DNA from 4 places in the Arthrobacter tecti genome. Region 2 is predicted to be linked to each of the others. Evidence: riboswitches for the same ligand, from Rfam matches in the RefSeq annotation. Region 2 holds a riboswitch; each other region holds the start of a gene.
The links. A riboswitch is a leader RNA that binds a small molecule or an ion and turns the genes downstream of it on or off. The one in region 2 is predicted to bind S-adenosylmethionine.
Positions count from the first base shown of each region.

Region 1: linked by a shared signal. The riboswitch ahead of ACX80C_RS11425 (hypothetical protein) and the one ahead of ACX80C_RS05335 (rhodanese-like domain-containing protein) in region 2 are both predicted to bind S-adenosylmethionine.
Region 3: linked by a shared signal. The riboswitch ahead of metX (homoserine O-acetyltransferase MetX) and the one ahead of ACX80C_RS05335 (rhodanese-like domain-containing protein) in region 2 are both predicted to bind S-adenosylmethionine.
Region 4: linked by a shared signal. The riboswitch ahead of ACX80C_RS04140 (aminotransferase class V-fold PLP-dependent enzyme) and the one ahead of ACX80C_RS05335 (rhodanese-like domain-containing protein) in region 2 are both predicted to bind S-adenosylmethionine.

Region 1 covers NZ_JBTNCT010000009.1:24,409-28,480, forward strand. Annotated here, with positions in the region: gene ACX80C_RS11405 (MerR family transcriptional regulator) at 1-622, shown strand, start outside; gene ACX80C_RS11410 (GNAT family N-acetyltransferase) at 643-1,065, shown strand; gene ACX80C_RS11415 (helix-turn-helix domain-containing protein) at 1,115-1,363, opposite strand; gene ACX80C_RS11420 (DUF2975 domain-containing protein) at 1,363-1,854, opposite strand; SAM riboswitch class IV at 1,963-2,083, shown strand; gene ACX80C_RS11425 (hypothetical protein) at 2,095-2,406, shown strand; gene ACX80C_RS11430 (hypothetical protein) at 2,437-3,219, shown strand; gene ACX80C_RS11435 (hypothetical protein) at 3,235-3,417, shown strand; gene ACX80C_RS11440 (class I SAM-dependent methyltransferase) at 3,483-4,072, shown strand, end outside.
Region 2 covers NZ_JBTNCT010000003.1:133,449-137,520, forward strand. Annotated here, with positions in the region: gene ACX80C_RS05325 (COG4315 family predicted lipoprotein) at 1-516, opposite strand, end outside; gene ACX80C_RS05330 (O-succinylhomoserine sulfhydrylase) at 649-1,935, opposite strand; gene ACX80C_RS05335 (rhodanese-like domain-containing protein) at 1,928-2,368, opposite strand; SAM riboswitch class IV at 2,375-2,501, opposite strand; gene ACX80C_RS05340 (aminodeoxychorismate lyase) at 2,654-3,523, opposite strand; gene pabB (aminodeoxychorismate synthase component I) at 3,675-4,072, opposite strand, start outside.
Region 3 covers NZ_JBTNCT010000004.1:145,893-149,964, reverse strand. Annotated here, with positions in the region: gene ACX80C_RS07150 (DeoR/GlpR family DNA-binding transcription regulator) at 1-51, shown strand, start outside; gene ACX80C_RS07145 (CPBP family intramembrane glutamic endopeptidase) at 155-907, shown strand; gene ACX80C_RS07140 (VOC family protein) at 910-1,551, opposite strand; SAM riboswitch class IV at 1,874-2,003, shown strand; gene metX (homoserine O-acetyltransferase MetX) at 2,019-3,170, shown strand; gene ACX80C_RS07130 (winged helix DNA-binding domain-containing protein) at 3,174-4,072, opposite strand, start outside.
Region 4 covers NZ_JBTNCT010000002.1:355,557-359,628, forward strand. Annotated here, with positions in the region: gene rsgA (ribosome small subunit-dependent GTPase A) at 1-809, shown strand, start outside; gene ACX80C_RS04130 (cold-shock protein) at 975-1,178, shown strand; gene hisN (histidinol-phosphatase) at 1,360-2,166, shown strand; SAM riboswitch class IV at 2,273-2,388, shown strand; gene ACX80C_RS04140 (aminotransferase class V-fold PLP-dependent enzyme) at 2,430-3,788, shown strand; gene ACX80C_RS04145 (class I SAM-dependent methyltransferase) at 3,866-4,072, shown strand, end outside.

The sequences.
Region 1 (4,072 bases), on a different contig from region 2:
CAGCACCAGAACGCGGGCGGGTTATCGGCAGTACACGGAGGTCCACCTGAAATCGGCGCTGGCGTACCGTGCCTTGGCGGCCGCTGTGGGCCCGGTTGAAGGCAAGCGGCTTATGCGCACGGTCCATTTTGGCCCGGTACACGAAGTGCTTGAGCTACTCGATGTGGCGCATAGCCGGATTCTCGGGGAGCGGGTTGGGTGCCGCGCAACGAGGGCAGCCGTGGCAGCCATCTCGGGAGAACATATCGACGACGGCGTCCACCGCGATTCGATGACCGTCGCAGAACTCGCGGGCGCACTTGGAATCCGAACCTCAACGTTGCGGCACTGGGAGGCGGAGTACCTCATCACTCCTGTCCGGCTACCCCCGCGGGGTGCTCGCCAATATACGCCGTCGGTAATCCGGGATGCGCGGATTGTTCATCAGCTGCGCAGCGCCGGATACCGGATCGACACTTTGCAGGAGCTCATGCCGCACATCCGTGAAGGGAAAAGGTTGGACGACCTTGCAGCGATCCTGGCGCGGCGCGAAGCCGATATCGACTTCCGGTCCCGGGCAATGCTGGCAGCATCGTCTGAGTTGGACGCACTGCTTACCCTTGTTGGCGCTGTCCGGGACTGAGCGTCGTGTTTGGATGGACCATGGCCACCATCGCGATCGCTAACGCATCGGATTTTGAGTTTGAAAGAGTGCTGGCGCTCTACGAATCTGTGGGCTGGCGGGCGTACACCGAAGAACCCGAGAAGCTGCGTGCGGCCCTGCTTGGGTCTTCCCTACTGGTGGCAGCTACGCAAGGCTCCGAGTTGGTTGGGCTGGCCAGGGCGATCTCGGATAACGCGTCGATCTGCTACCTGCAGGACGTCCTCGTTTGTCCTTCCCATCAGAGGCTCGGCATTGGGAAGAACCTGGTAACCGCTGCCCTCGAACAGTATCCGCACGTCCGGCAGAAAGTGCTGCTTACCGATGACGAGCCGAAGCAGAAGGCGTTCTACGAATCCCTTGGATATGCGGAAACCGGCGACTTCAATGGTGGCGCGCTTCGGGCGTTCGTTCGTTTTGACTGAGGTTCGGCGTCCGCTTCCGGGAAGCAGTCACCCTAAGGGGCGCGCGAGACTAGGCGTTTTCCTGCTCAAGCCGGGCGCCGTCGTCGTTGGCTAGTCCAGGCTCCCAGCGCAGAATGTCGCCGGGCTGGCAGTCGAGCACCTCGCACAGCGCTTCGAGTGTAGTGAACCGGACGGCCTTGGCGCGGCCGTTCTTCAGTACCGCCAGGTTGGCTGGCGTGATGCCGATCCGGTCGGCAAGGGCACCGACGGGCATCCTCCGTTTGGCCAACATGACGTCGATATCGACGATGATGGGCACTAGATCACCTCATCGAGTTCGGTCCGCAGGTGCTTCGCTTCAGCATCGCGGGCAACGGCCTGTGCAAGCAGGGTCCGCATCACCAGAACGATCAGCGCCACCCCGCCGATCATCAGAGATGCACCGCAGATCAGCAGCACGATCCCTGGCGCAATTTCACCAAGCGCCAGCAGAACAGCAAGCCCGAACATGAGGACCGCGGCAGCCGCAATCGCCCAGAAGATGATGTCGACGTATCGGAATGCGGCCTTCGAGAAGACGGTGTTGTGGCGGACCATCGTGAGCAATTTCCATACACACAGCGCCGTGATCTGAACCGTGACGATGCCAAACACGATAATCGCGTTGAACGTGATCCGCAGTCCGGTCGGCACGCCGGCTTCTTCCAGATCCGTTGAAATCAGCGGCACCATCCACAACTGCACAAACAGCGAACCGGCCAGCACCATCGCAATCACGATCCGTGATGCGAGGATGGTCAGCTTTCCCATCGGAACTCCTTCGATTGACTTACGTTAAGAATCTATCGTTAAACGATAGGCGTCAGCAAGCGCAACATTCTCGTGCTGAGGCCGTTGCCGTCGTTATAATCGGTTCAGCTTCAAGAGTTGCGGTGCCAAGCTCCGACTGGCCGCACACCAACCCCATGTTCACGGGTGGTTCGGATGAGGAAGTGGCCTTCGCCGCCCTGATGGGCTCCGGCGCAGGCAAGAGCAACCGAAGGACGCGCCGTGAGCCCCACCCCTTCAGACGACTGTCTGCCTGCAGTTTTCCCCATTCTTGACGTGTACGACGGCGCCATCGAGTTTCGCGTTGACGGCCAGTGGGAGCGCCGCTGGGTTGCGGACATCCATTCGTTGGACGCGGTGCTGCGGCGGAGCGTGTGCCGGCCGGAATGGGATTCTTTCGCGGAGATGCTCGTAGTGCGGATTGCTTCGCTCGGGCGGCGCGATGGGCTGCGGGTAGAGGTGCCGCTGTTGGCTGCCTGTCCTGCAGTGGCTACGGAGGAACTGCGAGAGGTTCGCGACCTGGAGCCGGCGTGAGCACGCGGCACAAGAGTTTAGGCTGAGCGGATGGAATGGATCCCGGACGGCGAGCGCGGAGCATGGCTCAAAGAGCGTGTGGACTGGTCTTCGAATGACATGCACGCCGTGGTCCCGCGCGGATTCCAGGCCTACGCCCGCATCTTCCACCCGGCCTCGCGGTACCGCCCTGCCGAGACGAAGACCTGGCACGGCTACAAACCCGAAAACTTGATGGACCTCGAAACGGAAACCGTGACGTGGCAACAAACGGCTGACGCTTTCGGCACCGAGATGCACGCAGTGGCGCAGTTCCACAGACTGAACCGAGCAGAGGACCTCTACTACTCGGAAGAGATCGACCCCACCGGTTGGCGCTTTTCCCGCCCGACGATGGGAAATCTCGACGCCGAAATCCTCGCGTTAGCCGCTGCGCACCTCGCGGAGCACACAAGTACACCAGACGACGGCGCGGCCGCCGTCTGGGGTGGCTGGGGCGGGCTGACTATTGGAGCGGGAAACGCAGAACTTGAACTGCCGCAGCGGGAATACCTTCTGTTCGACGCCGGAGCAACAGAATTCGCAACCCCCGACTGGCCCTCGAAGGCACCCTGGATAAGCCACACCTGGGACCCACAATCTCCCAGCATCATCTGGCCCGACGACCACGCTTGGGTGCTGGTAACCGAAATCGACTTCGACTCCACGATCGTCGCCGGCAGCCTCCAACTCGTATCCGCGCTGTGCCGGAACCCGAAGATCGAAGCCCTCATCATCCGCGAGGGTGCAGACCTCACGTGGGACGCCGACGCCGTCAATCGGCCGGTTGACTGACGGCACAGCGCCCGCATGGTCGGGAACGTCCGGGACAAATCGACGACGACGGCGTCACCCCCGATTGCGACGACGCTCGGACCGCCGTCGGCCGGGTTGAAAACACGCCCGGCTAGTATGCCGGAAGTGCCGTCGTCGCGCAGGATTTCGCTTGCGCTGGAGATGGTGGTCGCGGATGGAACCTCACAATCGGGCTAAAGCCGGCGGAACACTGCACCTGCCGGCATCGTATCTGCGGCGCTCGCCGTGAAAGGATCGCTGGCGTGAGTGCCTCCGATTTCTATACCGGTATTGTTCCCGACGTCTATAGCGCCTTGCGCGGGACCACTTTCGACGCCGGCCGCTACCTCGAGTTCGTCAGGCAAACCGGCCAGCCAGCGCTCGAGCTTGGGTGCGGTGACGATGGGCCCTTCCTTGAGTTGGTCCGGCAAAGCATCGATATCGAGGGCGTCGATTCATCGCAGGACATGCTCAACCGCTGCAATGCTCGAGCTGAGGCACAGAACCTGCACATTGTTACCTACTGCCAGGCCATGGAAGATCTGGCTCTTCCTCGAACGTATCGAGCCATCTATCTGGCGGGGCCGACGTTCAACCTGCTCCCTGACGATGACGCCGCATACCGGGCACTCAAGGGTATCGCCGGTCATCTCGCGCCCGGCGGCGTTGCAATGGTGCCCCTCTGGATTCCGAACCGGACGCCGGAGCAGGAGTTTAACCAGACCCGTCAAGCCACGACTTATGCCGGCAGTATCGCCCGCTACACCGTTGAGTCTGAGGATTACGACGAAACCCGCCGAACCCGAACCACCCGCACGGTGTACGAACTCCGCCACGGACAGCAGGTTGAGCG
Region 2 (4,072 bases):
GCCGTTGGTGTCTCCGGGGGCCTCGTCGTTGGCGAAGTAGTAAATCGGCATACCGTTGATGGTCACCTGCAGTTCGCCGTCGGGTGTTTCGATGGTGCCCAGTTCGCCGGTGACTCCTTCCGCCTCAGGCGTCTCGCTGTCAGTGAGTACCGGCGGCCACGCCTCCAGGCACCCTCCCTCACAAGCGCTGACGCCGGAGTCCGCCTCATCGTTGGTGAAGTAGTAGACCACCATTCCTTCGGCGTCGACAACCACTTCACCGAGGTCCGTCTCAGCGATCCCGAGCGGCGTGCCCATGGTTCCACCGGCCTCCCCGCCTTCGGTCGGCTCCTCACTCGTGGGCTCCTCGGACGGCTCCTCACTCGTAGGCTCCTCGGACGGCTCCTCGCTGGTGGGCTCCTCGGCCGCGGGAGCGCTGGTGGGCTCCTCGGAAGGCGAATCGGAGGAACCGCAGCCGGTCAGCGCCAGAAGACAAATGGCGACGACGGCGAACAGGACGCGCATTGCTTTACTCATGTTGATACCTCCCGTGATCACCCCACGGACACCCGGGGGATGGGAGCGGCCACTCGACCCCTCTGCTCTCTAGACGCGGGCAAGGGCCGAAATGGTTCAACGCTGAGACAAATTCACAGCCGAATCACAGCTTCAGGACGCGGCGAGCGCCTTTCCGAGGTCGTTCTGCAGGTCGGTGACGTCCTCAAGGCCGACCGACAACCGGATCACGCCGTCGGACAGCCCGATCGCGGCGCGTCCTTCCGGGCCCATGGCACGGTGGGTGGTGGTCGCAGGATGGGTGATCAGGCTCTTGGAGTCGCCGAGATTGTTCGAGATATCGATGATGTCGAGGGCATCCAGCAGCGCGAACGCGGTTTCCTTGGCGCGGCCAGCCGGTGCATTCAGCTCGAACGTAAGCACGGTGCCGCCGCCGGACATCTGCGACGCTGCGAGACTGAACTGCGGGTGCGATTCCAGCAACGGATACCGTACCCAGTTCACAGCGGGCTGTGCCTCCAACCAGCGTGCGAGCGTCAAAGCTGAGGAGGAGGAGTGGTTCACGCGAAGCGACAGCGTTTCCAGTCCCTTCAGCAGCGTCCACGCGTTGAATGAGGACAGCGCGGGTCCGGTATGGCGCATCAGCGTCTTGACCGGCCCCTCGATGAACTCTTTCCGGCCGAGGATCGCCCCGCCAAGCACACGGCCCTGCCCGTCCATGTGTTTGGTTCCGGAGTAGACGACGACGTCGGCACCGAGTTCGGTGCACCGTTGCAGCAGCGGGGTGGCGAACACGTTGTCCACCACCACCTGCGCGCCTGCGGCATGCCCGAGTTCGACGACGGCCCGGATGTCCACGATCTCCTGCATCGGGTTCGACGGCGATTCGAAGAACACCGCCGTGGTGGGAACACTCAGTGCCTCTTCCCATTGGGCAAGGTCCCAGCCGTCCACGAAGACCGTTTCGACGCCCCAGCGCGGCAGGATCTCGTTCAGGATCACAAAACAGGACCCGAACAGGCTGCGTGAGGCCACCACCCGGTCGCCGCTGGCCAACAACGCCCCGAGCGCGGTGAAAACGGCTGACATGCCGCTCGCCGTGGCGAAGCAGGCTTCCGCACCTTCGAGCAGCCGCAGACGTTCCTGGAACATTGCGACGGTGGGGTTGCCGTACCGGGAGTAGACGAACCGGTCCACATCGCCGGTGAACGCAGCCTCGGCAGCGGCGGCGGAGGAGTACACGAATCCTGAGTTCAGGAACAGTGCCTCCGACGTCTCCTCGAAATTCGAACGGGCTAGCCCGCCGCGCACGGCGAGGGTGTCGGCCGCCCAGGCGGCGACGTCGTCGTCCGGCCGCTGGACAACGGGGTAGCCGCCATTGCCGGGGATCGGCTCGGAAGGGGTTGCGGGGGAGAACGACGACGGCGTGGACTCAGTCATCTGCCTTCCCTTCCTTGACCCCGGCGGACCGGGCATGAACGGTGGTCGCCAGACCGCTGGCGCGCCAGCCGCCGTCAGCTTCGAAACCGTGGAGCACGTTATAGACCGTGTGACCTGCGGCAGTGGCACTCTGCGCTGCTGCGACCGAGCGGACTCCGGAACGGCAGATGAACAGCAGTTCGCGGCCCTTGAGGCCGTCCAGCTGGGAAACGAAAGACTGGTTCCGAGTGCCATCTGTTCGGTTCCACTCGAGGAACAGGGGAACGGTCCCGGCGTCGGTGAGGTCCGGGACGCCTACCGTACGCCACTCTTCGACGGTGCGGACGTCAACCAGGACGGCACCCTTGCTGACGCGCTCCACCGCCTGACGGGGTGTGATGTCACCGGCGTAACCGTTGGCGGGCCGGGGCGTATGTGCTGACTGTTGTGACACTGTGTCTCCTCACGCGTGCACGCTGTTGATCCTTGGAAAGCTGATCCTTGTGCCGAGTATTCACCTGAGGCACCCCGCCGTGATAGAGGGTTGCCGGCCAGCAAGTCAGGGCTTGGCGCTGGCGCTCGTTACTCCCGACTGAACGTAGCACCGGCTCCGGCGACTCTGCCACGCGCCGTCGTAATGTGCAGTAATGCGGCGTCGCCTGTCCGCAAAAGTGCCGCTGTTGCGCGGGTTCGTGGTGACGTCCCCACGATCCTGCGAATCGTCGGCGCGTTTGTGGGGCTAGGAGACGGATTCCACGAGTGCAGACAGCTCGGCCGTGAGGTCCGGCGACATGGTTACACGTTTGCCGTCGAGCGATTCGACCTCCGCCAGGAGCCGCACGCTCGAGATCAGCCACACGCCGTCCGATGCGAAGAGGTCGGCCGGGATCAGCGGCCCGTAGCCGAGTTCCCAACCGGCGTCGCGTGCTGCAGCGAACAGTGCGCCCTGCGAGGTTCCGGCAAGGATCCCGCTCTCCAGTTGCGGCGTGATCAGGTGTTTGACGCCGTCGATCACGCGGGCGATGAGGACGGTTGACGTGGGTCCCTCCAGCACCTTGCCGTCCGAGGAGGTGAAGATGACGTCATCCGCACCCTGCGACTTGGCGTAGCGCAGGGCCGCCATGTTGACTGCGTAGGAGAGGGTCTTCGCGCCCATGAGCAGCCAGGGGGCGCGCTGGGCAACAGCGCTGTCGTAGCCGCGGTCGAGGAGCAGGACGGCGAGGCGTTTGCCCCGAAGGCCCTTCGGAACAGGGGACACCTGGACCCAGGCGGTGGCTTCCGTGCCGCCCTCGACGCTCGCTTCAACCCCACGGATCGCGACGAGCTTGACCACGAGTTCGCCGTCGTCGTCCGTTTCCTGCAGCGCCGTGCCGATGGCACGTTCCCACGCGTCCGAGACTGGGACTTTCAGTTCCAGCGCCTCCGCCGATGCCGCCAGCCGGGCCAGATGCGCCTGCAGCTTGCGGGGTGTGCGGTTGACCGCGAGCATCGTCTCGAAGATCCCGTCCCCGCGGGTGATGCCGGTGTCGGTAACTTTCAGCTGGGGGTGGGAGGCATCGGCGATGCGGCCGTCAGGCATCGCGGGGTCCAGGAACACCAGAACTGTCATGGGGTCAAGCCTAGTGCGGCGAGGGCCCCGCGCCGAGCGCCGGCGAGGTGGGAAAACCAGGACGCGCGTAGTGCCGGAAACCCCTGATCGAGCGGGCGATGACAACGGATTCGCGATCGATACCCGTCCGCAGCGCCCGCTCGAGGGAGGCTCACTCCGGGAACGTCGAGCCCAGCGCCGAGAGCACCCCGAATGCCTTGGTGCGCACTTCGTCCCACTCCTCGGCGGGGTCCGAGTCGGACGTGATGGCCCCGCCCACGCCGAGCGTGAGCCGGGTGCCGTCGTCGTCGTTCTCCATCACAAGGGTGCGGATGACGACGGCGAGATCTGCCGCCCCATCCAGCGAGAAGTACCCCGCGGCACCTGAATACACCCCGCGCGGCGCAGCTTCGAGCCGGTCGAGGATGGCCATGGTGCTGATCTTCGGTGCGCCTGTCATGGATCCGGCGGGGAAGGCCGCTGCCACCGCCTCCGCGCGTGACGATCCTGGCCGGAGCCGCGCGTCGATCGTGCTGACCATCTGGTGCACGGTTGCGTAGGTTTCGATGT
Region 3 (4,072 bases), on a different contig from region 2:
AGGGAGCGCGGGACCCGGGTGATTGTTGCCCCGGCGGTGGCCGAAGACTAGGCAGCAGAGACTGCCGGTGGCTGGTGGGCCGCGCGTTGGCCGGCCGGCGCTGCGTACGGCACCATAAAGTATGACAACCGTTCGCGAAGGCGATCCTTCGTCCTTGACCCTTGGCGCTCGTCGCAGGGTCAGGATCGAGATACTCATTGTGCTCGGTCTCTCGCTTGGGCAATCGGCGGTCTACGCCGTCGTCGATCTGGTTGACAAGCTCAGCCAGGCACCGTTGGCAACACAAACCACTCGCCTCAATCCGACGCTGGATGACAGGCAGTACTTCGATCTCACCTACCAATTGCTGGGGATCTTCTTCGCCCTGGTGCCCGTGGCGCTAGCCCTGTTTGTGCTTTCTGGTCCCGGCAGGTCGGCATTCCGGCGGATCGGCTTCACCTTCAGTAACCCGAAGATCGATTTTGGCCTCGGATTCCTGCTCTCCGCCGTCATTGGCCTCGGCACCCTCGGCGTCTATGCAGCAGGCAGGGCCATCGGCCTGACAACCCAGATCATCCCCACCGCGCTGGATACCTACTGGTGGACCGTGCCCGTGCTCGTGTTGTCCGCGCTCCGGCACGCCGTGCTTGAGGAGGTGATTGTGGTCGGCTACCTGTTCGAGCGCCTGCGGGAACTGCGCTGGTCCACTCCGGCCATCATCATTACTTCAGCGCTGCTGCGAGGAAGCTACCACCTGTACCAGGGGATCGGCCCGTTCATCGGGAACGTCGTGATGGGCCTCATCTTCGGCTACGCGTACACGCGAACCAGACGGGTGATGCCGTTGGTTGTTGCACACGCACTGCTCGACATCGCAGGATTCGTGGGCTTCGCGATATTCGGACCGGCGATCGGAATCGGCGGGTAACCCTAGATCTGAACGGAGCCCTGTCCGGTCTCGAAGGTGACCGACATGATCCCCGGGGTTCCGTTGGGTGCAATCCAGTCGACGTCGACGTCGTCAAGCGGGTGGGCCGGAGGAGTGCCGAGCCACTCGGTTACCCGGTCGGCAGATCCGGCGATAGTAAGGGCGCTCAGTCTGACTGAAGCTGGCCGAGCCTGCGAGGGATGGATAGCTTCCGTACCGTTGTCCCAGCGGATCATGTAGGGCACCTGCGGGTCCGAAATGAGACCCTTGATGCCGATCTGCTGCCAGGTGAGCTCTTGCCCGTCCGGGAACTTCCGGTTGCCGGGAACCGCGCTGCGGCCGAGGCGCTCCTCGAACGGGGTGAGGTCATCAACCGCGACGCACCAGCCCATCCAGCCGCCGCCGGCCTCGGAACGGGCGCGGACGGCCTGTCCGAAAGGCGCCTTGTCCGACGCAGGGTGGTCCAGTACCTCAACCACCTCGAGGTACTGGCCGTTCACCAGCGGAAAGATCATGTTGCGGGTTCCGAATCGAGGGTGGACTCCACCCTTGACAAATTCGACTCCCAAAGCTTCGGAGATTCGCTCAGCCGTGGCAGAGAGACCGTCAGGTTCGCAGGCGTAAGAGACGTGATCCAGGCGCATGGCCCCATTTTGGCACTTTGTGATGGAGGCCTCGACTTAGGGTTACCTAAGTCACACGCGGCTCCCGGGTAGTCCCAAGCTAAATACAAGGTTTCGCGCGCATAGTTTGCCGCACAGGAAGACCGGTTCCGAGACCGCCGGGGCTTCCTGCCAGGGGCTTTCGAAACGGAAGTCCCCCTTGAGTGGAGTCGCCCCCTTCCAGGGATACGGCGGCTCCACTCAAGCATGTTGTATGGCATTCCTGGTTCCGTCCAAAAGGCCGGAGATTCACCCCGGGTCATATTAGTTGCCCAATTCCGCACCGTCGGGTTTTCTTGTACCAGGTCACGAGTGACAGTCCGGCGCATCGCGCCGCCAGCCCCGGCTTGCTGTCCGGCAACCCTCCTTCGCGGTGGGGTGCCCCGGGTGACGACCAGGCGATGCACGAACCGGTGCAGGCGCAAGCGCGATTCACGAAGGTGGCACTCTTGACTGGCATCACAACAACCCAGGCCCAACCGCGACCGGAGCTGGACGGGGACGCTGCCATCCGGCGGTTGTCTATCGGCCCGATGACCCTCGAAGGCGGAGGGCACCTGCCCGACGTCGTTCTCGGGTATGAGACCTGGGGCCGGCTGAACGCCGATGCCTCCAACGCGGTCCTGATCGAGCACGCGCTGACGGGCAGTACACACGTTGCACGCGGGGACTCGGAAGAGGAAGGCTGGTGGGACGGGCTGGTTGGCCCAGGCCGGACCATCGACACTGACCGCTATTTCGTTGTGTCCATCAATATGCTCGGCGGCTGTTACGGGTCTACGGGACCGGCGTCCCTGCACACCGATGGGAAACCGTGGGGCTCACGCTTCCCGTTCGTCACGATCCGCGATTCCGTACGGGCTGAGGCATTGCTCGCGGATCTGCTCGGAGTACAGTCCTGGCATTCGGTGATAGGCGGCTCAATGGGAGGCGCCCGCGCACTGGAGTGGGCGCTCACTTATCCCGACCGCGTAAAGCGCTGTGCAGTGATTGCCTGTGCGGCAGCCAGCTCCGCGGAGCAGATCGCATTCGCCCAGGCGCAGGTGCAGGCAATCCGGCTTGACCCGCGGTTTGCCCAGGGAGACTACTACGGCACCGCCGGGCCGGAGGGTGGCCTCGGGATCGCCCGGCGGATTGCGCATATCACCTACCGGTCCGAACCCGAGTTCGCACACCGGTTCGGGCGCGCTGCGCAGGGTACGGAGGAGCCGTTCGGCTTCCGGCTCCCGGCGGAGCGCGGCCGCTACCAGATTGAAAGCTATCTCGACCACCAGGCAGACAAGCTCGTCCGGCGCTTCGACGCCAACAGTTACATCGTCCTCACTGAGGCACTGATGAGCCATGATGCTGCACGTGACCGCGGCAGCCTTCCCGAAGCACTGAGCAAGGCACAGGCGCAGTTCTTCATCGCGACGGTGGATTCCGACCGGCTCTACTGGCCCGCGCAGTCACACGAACTCGCGGCCGCGCTGCCGGGAAAAGTGGCGGTACACACCATCACCTCGCCAATCGGCCACGACGCGTTCCTGACGGAGATAGCGCAGCTTGAGCCCGCGCTGCGTGAGGCTTTTTATGAAGACAACGACGACGACGCCGCGTAGTACTCAGCGCTTCCAGACCTTCAGTGCACGTCCAAGGAAATCCCCGTACCTTCGCACCGCGTTGTCCAGTGCCGCTGTCTCCGCCTCATCAAACGGACGATCGGTGACAATATCCAGGACCGCTTCCCGTGGGCTCAGGGAGTGTTTCCACCCACCCGCCACCTGTCCGTTGAGCAGGATGAGGTGCCCGGACAGGCGGGCCGGGCTGCTCGCCAACGGCGGCGCACCGAAGAACCGGGTGGGTGTGTAACCCATGACGAATTCGTCATAGCACTGGATGAGGTCTACCACGGGGCGCTCCGGGGGCCTGACTTCCAGCGGTTCCACCGGGATAACGAACCTCTGCCCGCCGATCTCTTCGGAAGTGAGGAGATCGGCGGCTTCCCGCAACCCCTCGCGTACGTCGGTGAGCGTGAGCCCTGACCAGAGGGAGCAGTCCTTGGCCGTAGCCGGTGCACGGCCGCCGAAGTAGCGGATCACCAGTTCGCGCAGTGCTTCAGTCCGGTTGAATTCCGTGCCGGAAGGGATGCGGACAGATCCGTCCGCGGCTCCGGGCTCCGCTCTTGCTTCGAATGCGGCGTAGGTGTGCCTGACCGTCCCGCCGGCACTGACGCGGGGCGTTCCGCTGATCAGTACCCGATCGAGTTCGGCCGCCATGAGGAAGCTGCCAAGCGCCGGTCCGGCTGATGGCAGGGAGGCCGCTTCCAATGCTGTTGCCAGTTCGTCGCGGGTTCGGTGGGATCCGTCCGCTACACACGCTCCAAGGACGGCGATTCCGGACCGTAAGGCGGCTTCGTCAAGACCCCATTGCCTGATCACTGAGCGCATTGTCATCTTTACCCGCGGCGCCGTGAGCTGCAGCAACCAGGCGGCGTCGGCGCGGTGCACAAAATGCCAGGTGG
Region 4 (4,072 bases), on a different contig from region 2:
TCCATGACCGCGCGACGCTCCTGCGACGCAGCGCCGACGACACCGACCCCGTTGAGCGCGCCGTGGTCGCGAACGCGGACCAACTGGTGATCGTGGTGGCCGCCGCCAATCCGGACCCGCGCACCGGGTTCATCGACCGCGCGCTGGTTGCAGCCTACGACGCCGGCATCCACCCGCTGCTCTGCGTCACCAAGGCGGACCTGTTGGATCCGGCTGAGCTGCTGGCCAATTACGAGCATCTCGACCTGACGATCATCACGAGTCGAACCGCTGCAACGGACGACGCCGTGGAGTCCGTGTCCGACAGCGGCACCTCGGCGCTCCTGGCCTCCGGAGCTATCGAGCAGCTCAGGATCCTCCTCGACGGCAAAGTAAGTGTGCTCCTCGGGCACTCGGGCGTGGGAAAGTCCACTCTCGTGAACGCGCTGACCGGCGCGAATCGGGCTACCGGCGGCGTCAACGCGGTGACCGGCCGCGGTCGGCACACGTCGTCGTCGGCGTTTGCACTGAAAGCGGCCGACGCCGCTGAGGGCACCTGGATCATTGACACCCCTGGAATACGCTCGTTCGGACTCGCACATGTGCAGCCGGACCGCATCCTCGCCGCTTTTCCCGACCTCGAGCCCGGGACCCAGGACTGCGAACGTGGCTGCCGCCACGACGAGGCAGCGGTGAACTGTGGACTGGACGACTGGGTCGCGGGCGGATACGCGGGCGAGTCCGGTCCGGTCCGCCTTGCATCCCTCAGGCGGCTGCTTGGAGCCGGTACGGAACCGGCGCGGGACACGAAGGAACTGGGTACACACTAAGGTGCCTGTTTTTCCTGCTAGACTGAACGAAGTTGTTGTGTTGCGCACTAATTTTTAAGCCTTGATTTCTCTCCGGAGTTCGAAAGCTTTCTTGACAGGCGAAAGAACACCGCGACAGGAACCCCGAAGTACGGGGGGATCCTCACACTCAAGGAATAGAAAAAAATGGCTACAGGTACAGTCAAGTGGTTTAACGCTGAAAAGGGCTTTGGATTCATTGCTCCTGACGACGGCGGCGCTGACGTTTTCGCACACTTCTCCGCGATCAACTCGGGCGGCTTCCGCTCACTCGAAGAGAACCAGAAGGTCAGCTTCGAGACCACCCAGGGCCCCAAGGGTCCGCAGGCTGAGAACATCTCCGTTCTTTAAGAGATCCGTTCTCTAAGAGATCCGTTCTTTAGTCTTTAGCAGTATTTCAGAAGGGCACCGGCCGTTTGGTCCGGTGCCCTTCTGGCGTTAACCGCTTGTCCCATTGTCCGCCGTCGCCACACGATTACCGATGGCACTCCGCTCCCGGATGGCGCCCGTCCCACACGATAGGTTGAGAAGTATGAACCTCCAGAGCTACAACGATGACCTGCGCCTTGCCCACGTGATGGCGGACTCGGTGGATGACCAGACCATGTCCCGATTCAAGGCCCAGGATCTGTCGGTGGAGACAAAACCGGACTTCACGCCGGTCACTGACGCCGACAAGTCTGCCGAGGAAGCGATCCGCGGGCAGCTCTCGCGCGCCCGTCCGCGCGATGCAGTGCTCGGGGAGGAGTTCGGAAGCAGCGGTGCGGGCTCGCGGCGCTGGATCATCGACCCCATCGACGGCACCAAGAACTTCGTGCGCGGCGTTCCGGTATGGGCAACGCTCATTGCCCTCGTCGATGAAGGCCGCCCCGTGGTCGGCGTCGTCAGTGCGCCGGCCCTTGGCAAGCGCTGGTGGGCGGCAACCGGCACGGGTGCGTTCATGGGGAAGTCGCTCGCTGCGGCCACCCGGCTGCGGGTGTCCAATGTGTCGCGGCTGGAAGACGCATCCCTGTCCTACTCGAATCTTTCCGGCTGGCGGGAACGTGGCAACTTTGATGAGTTCGTGTCGCTCACCGATTCGGTCTGGCGCACACGCGCCTACGGCGACTTCTGGTCCTACTGCCTCGTCGCCGAGGGTGCGGTGGATATCGCGTGCGAACCGGAATTGAACCTGTACGACATGGCCGCGCTCGTGCCGATCGTCACGGAGGCTGGAGGCCGCTTCACCTCTCTTGAAGGCTCGGACGGTCCGTTCGGCGGCAATGCGCTGGCAACGAACAGCACGCTGCACAATGAGGTCCTGAAGAAACTCAACCCCGCCCTCGACGACCTTCTGTAGGCCTCCTGCGCCGGATAGCGCCGTATCAGGCGCAACGGATTCGCCGTCTGTAACCCTGTAACAATGCTGCAGGACTGCTCCACCCTGCCCTATGCTGAAACACATTGGTCACGAGTGCCAGCGTAAAACCCCGGTTTGCTGGCCGGCAACCCTCCTTCCGCGGTGGGGTGCCCCGGGTGACGACCAGGCCGCACCAGAAAAATGATGCGGCAAGCGCGGAACCCCTGAACGGCGGTTCCCTGAGACCACTGTGGGGTTACTCCATGAGCAACGCAATCCTTGACCAGACAACCCTGGTGTCCGCCAGCCCCCTCGCTCCGGTGCTTGGCGGGGAGCTGCCGGCTCCGCTGATCGACGGCACCACCGTGCGCTACGTGAACCTGGACTACGCGGCGTCGGCGCCGGCGCTCCAGGAGGTCAGCGACTACGTCCAGAGCGTGCTGCCTTACTACGCGAGCGTCCATCGGGGTGCGGGCTACGCTTCACAGATATCTACATCGCTATATGAGAACGCCCGCAGGATTGTCCGGGAATTCGTGGGCGGACGCACTGATGACGCCGTCATCTTCACGCGGAACACCACAGATTCCCTGAACCTGCTCGCCGGATGCGTGCCGGGCGAGGGCGAAGTCCTCTACCTCGACCTCGAGCACCACGCCAACCTTCTCCCCTGGCTTCAGCGGCCGCACCGCAGCGTCACAGCCGCCGGCACCGTGGATGCCACCATCGCAGCGCTCGAGCGGGAACTCGCCGCCGGCGGGATCAACCTGCTCGCGGTGACGGGGGCTTCCAACGTTACCGGTGAGGTTCTTCCCATCGGGCGGCTCGCTGAGATCGCCCACGCTCATGGCGCGAGGATCGTCGTGGACGCGGCACAGCTCGCTCCGCACCGGCGGTTGGATGTGTCCGGGGATTCGATCGACTACGTCGCCTTCTCCGGCCACAAGCTCTATGCGCCCTACGGTGCGGGTGTGCTGGTCGGCAGGCCGGACTGGCTCGACGCCGGAACCCCGCATCTGGCCGGCGGCGGAGCCGTAAAGACGGTCAGGGTGGACTCCGTGTCATGGGCAACCGGTCCTGCCCGTCATGAGGGCGGCTCGCCGAACGTTTTGGGGGCTGCTGCGCTCGCCCACGCAACGCAGGTGATCTCAGGGCTCAGCGAAGCGGACTGGCAGCGCCATGAGGGTGAACTCCGCGCCGCGCTCATCGATGGCTTGTCGGATCTACCGGAGGTTACCGTGCACCGCATCTTCTCGGAGGAGACCGACGCCATCGGTGTGGTCAACTTCTCCGTGAACGGTTACGACGCGGGTCTGGTTGCCGCTTACCTGTCCGCTGAACACGGGATCGGCCTCCGCGACGGCAAGTTCTGCGCCCATCCGCTGCTCAAGCGCCTCGGCCTGCCTTCGGGGTCGCTGCGGGCGAGTTTCGGGCTGGGATCGCGGCAGGACGACGTCGAACGGCTCCTCGGCGGATTGCGTGCCCTGATCTCCAACGGGCTTGGGACCGACTACGTGGTCGATCAGGGCCGCTGGGTCCCTGCCGTGGAGACCCGCAACTTCCCCGAGTGGGCTCCGCATACGCCCGGTACCGCCGGCGCGGCCCCGTGCACCACGGACTAGGCACATAGCGGTCACCGCGGCGCAGTCCGGTGCTTTAATTATTGGGTCCCACACCCGCACGCGAGGAGCTCACCACTATGGTTCCTGGAGGTCCGCGCCTCGCCGCGCACCGCCGTCGTGCACTTGCTCGTGGGTATCTGCAGGACGGCGAGCGCTATGACCGGGTGCGTCCGGGCTACCCGGGAGATTGCGTCGACTGGCTTGTTCCGGCCTCAGCGGTTCGGGCAGCTGACATCGGCGCTGGAACGGGCAAATTCACCGAAGAGCTCGTGCGTCGCTGCGGC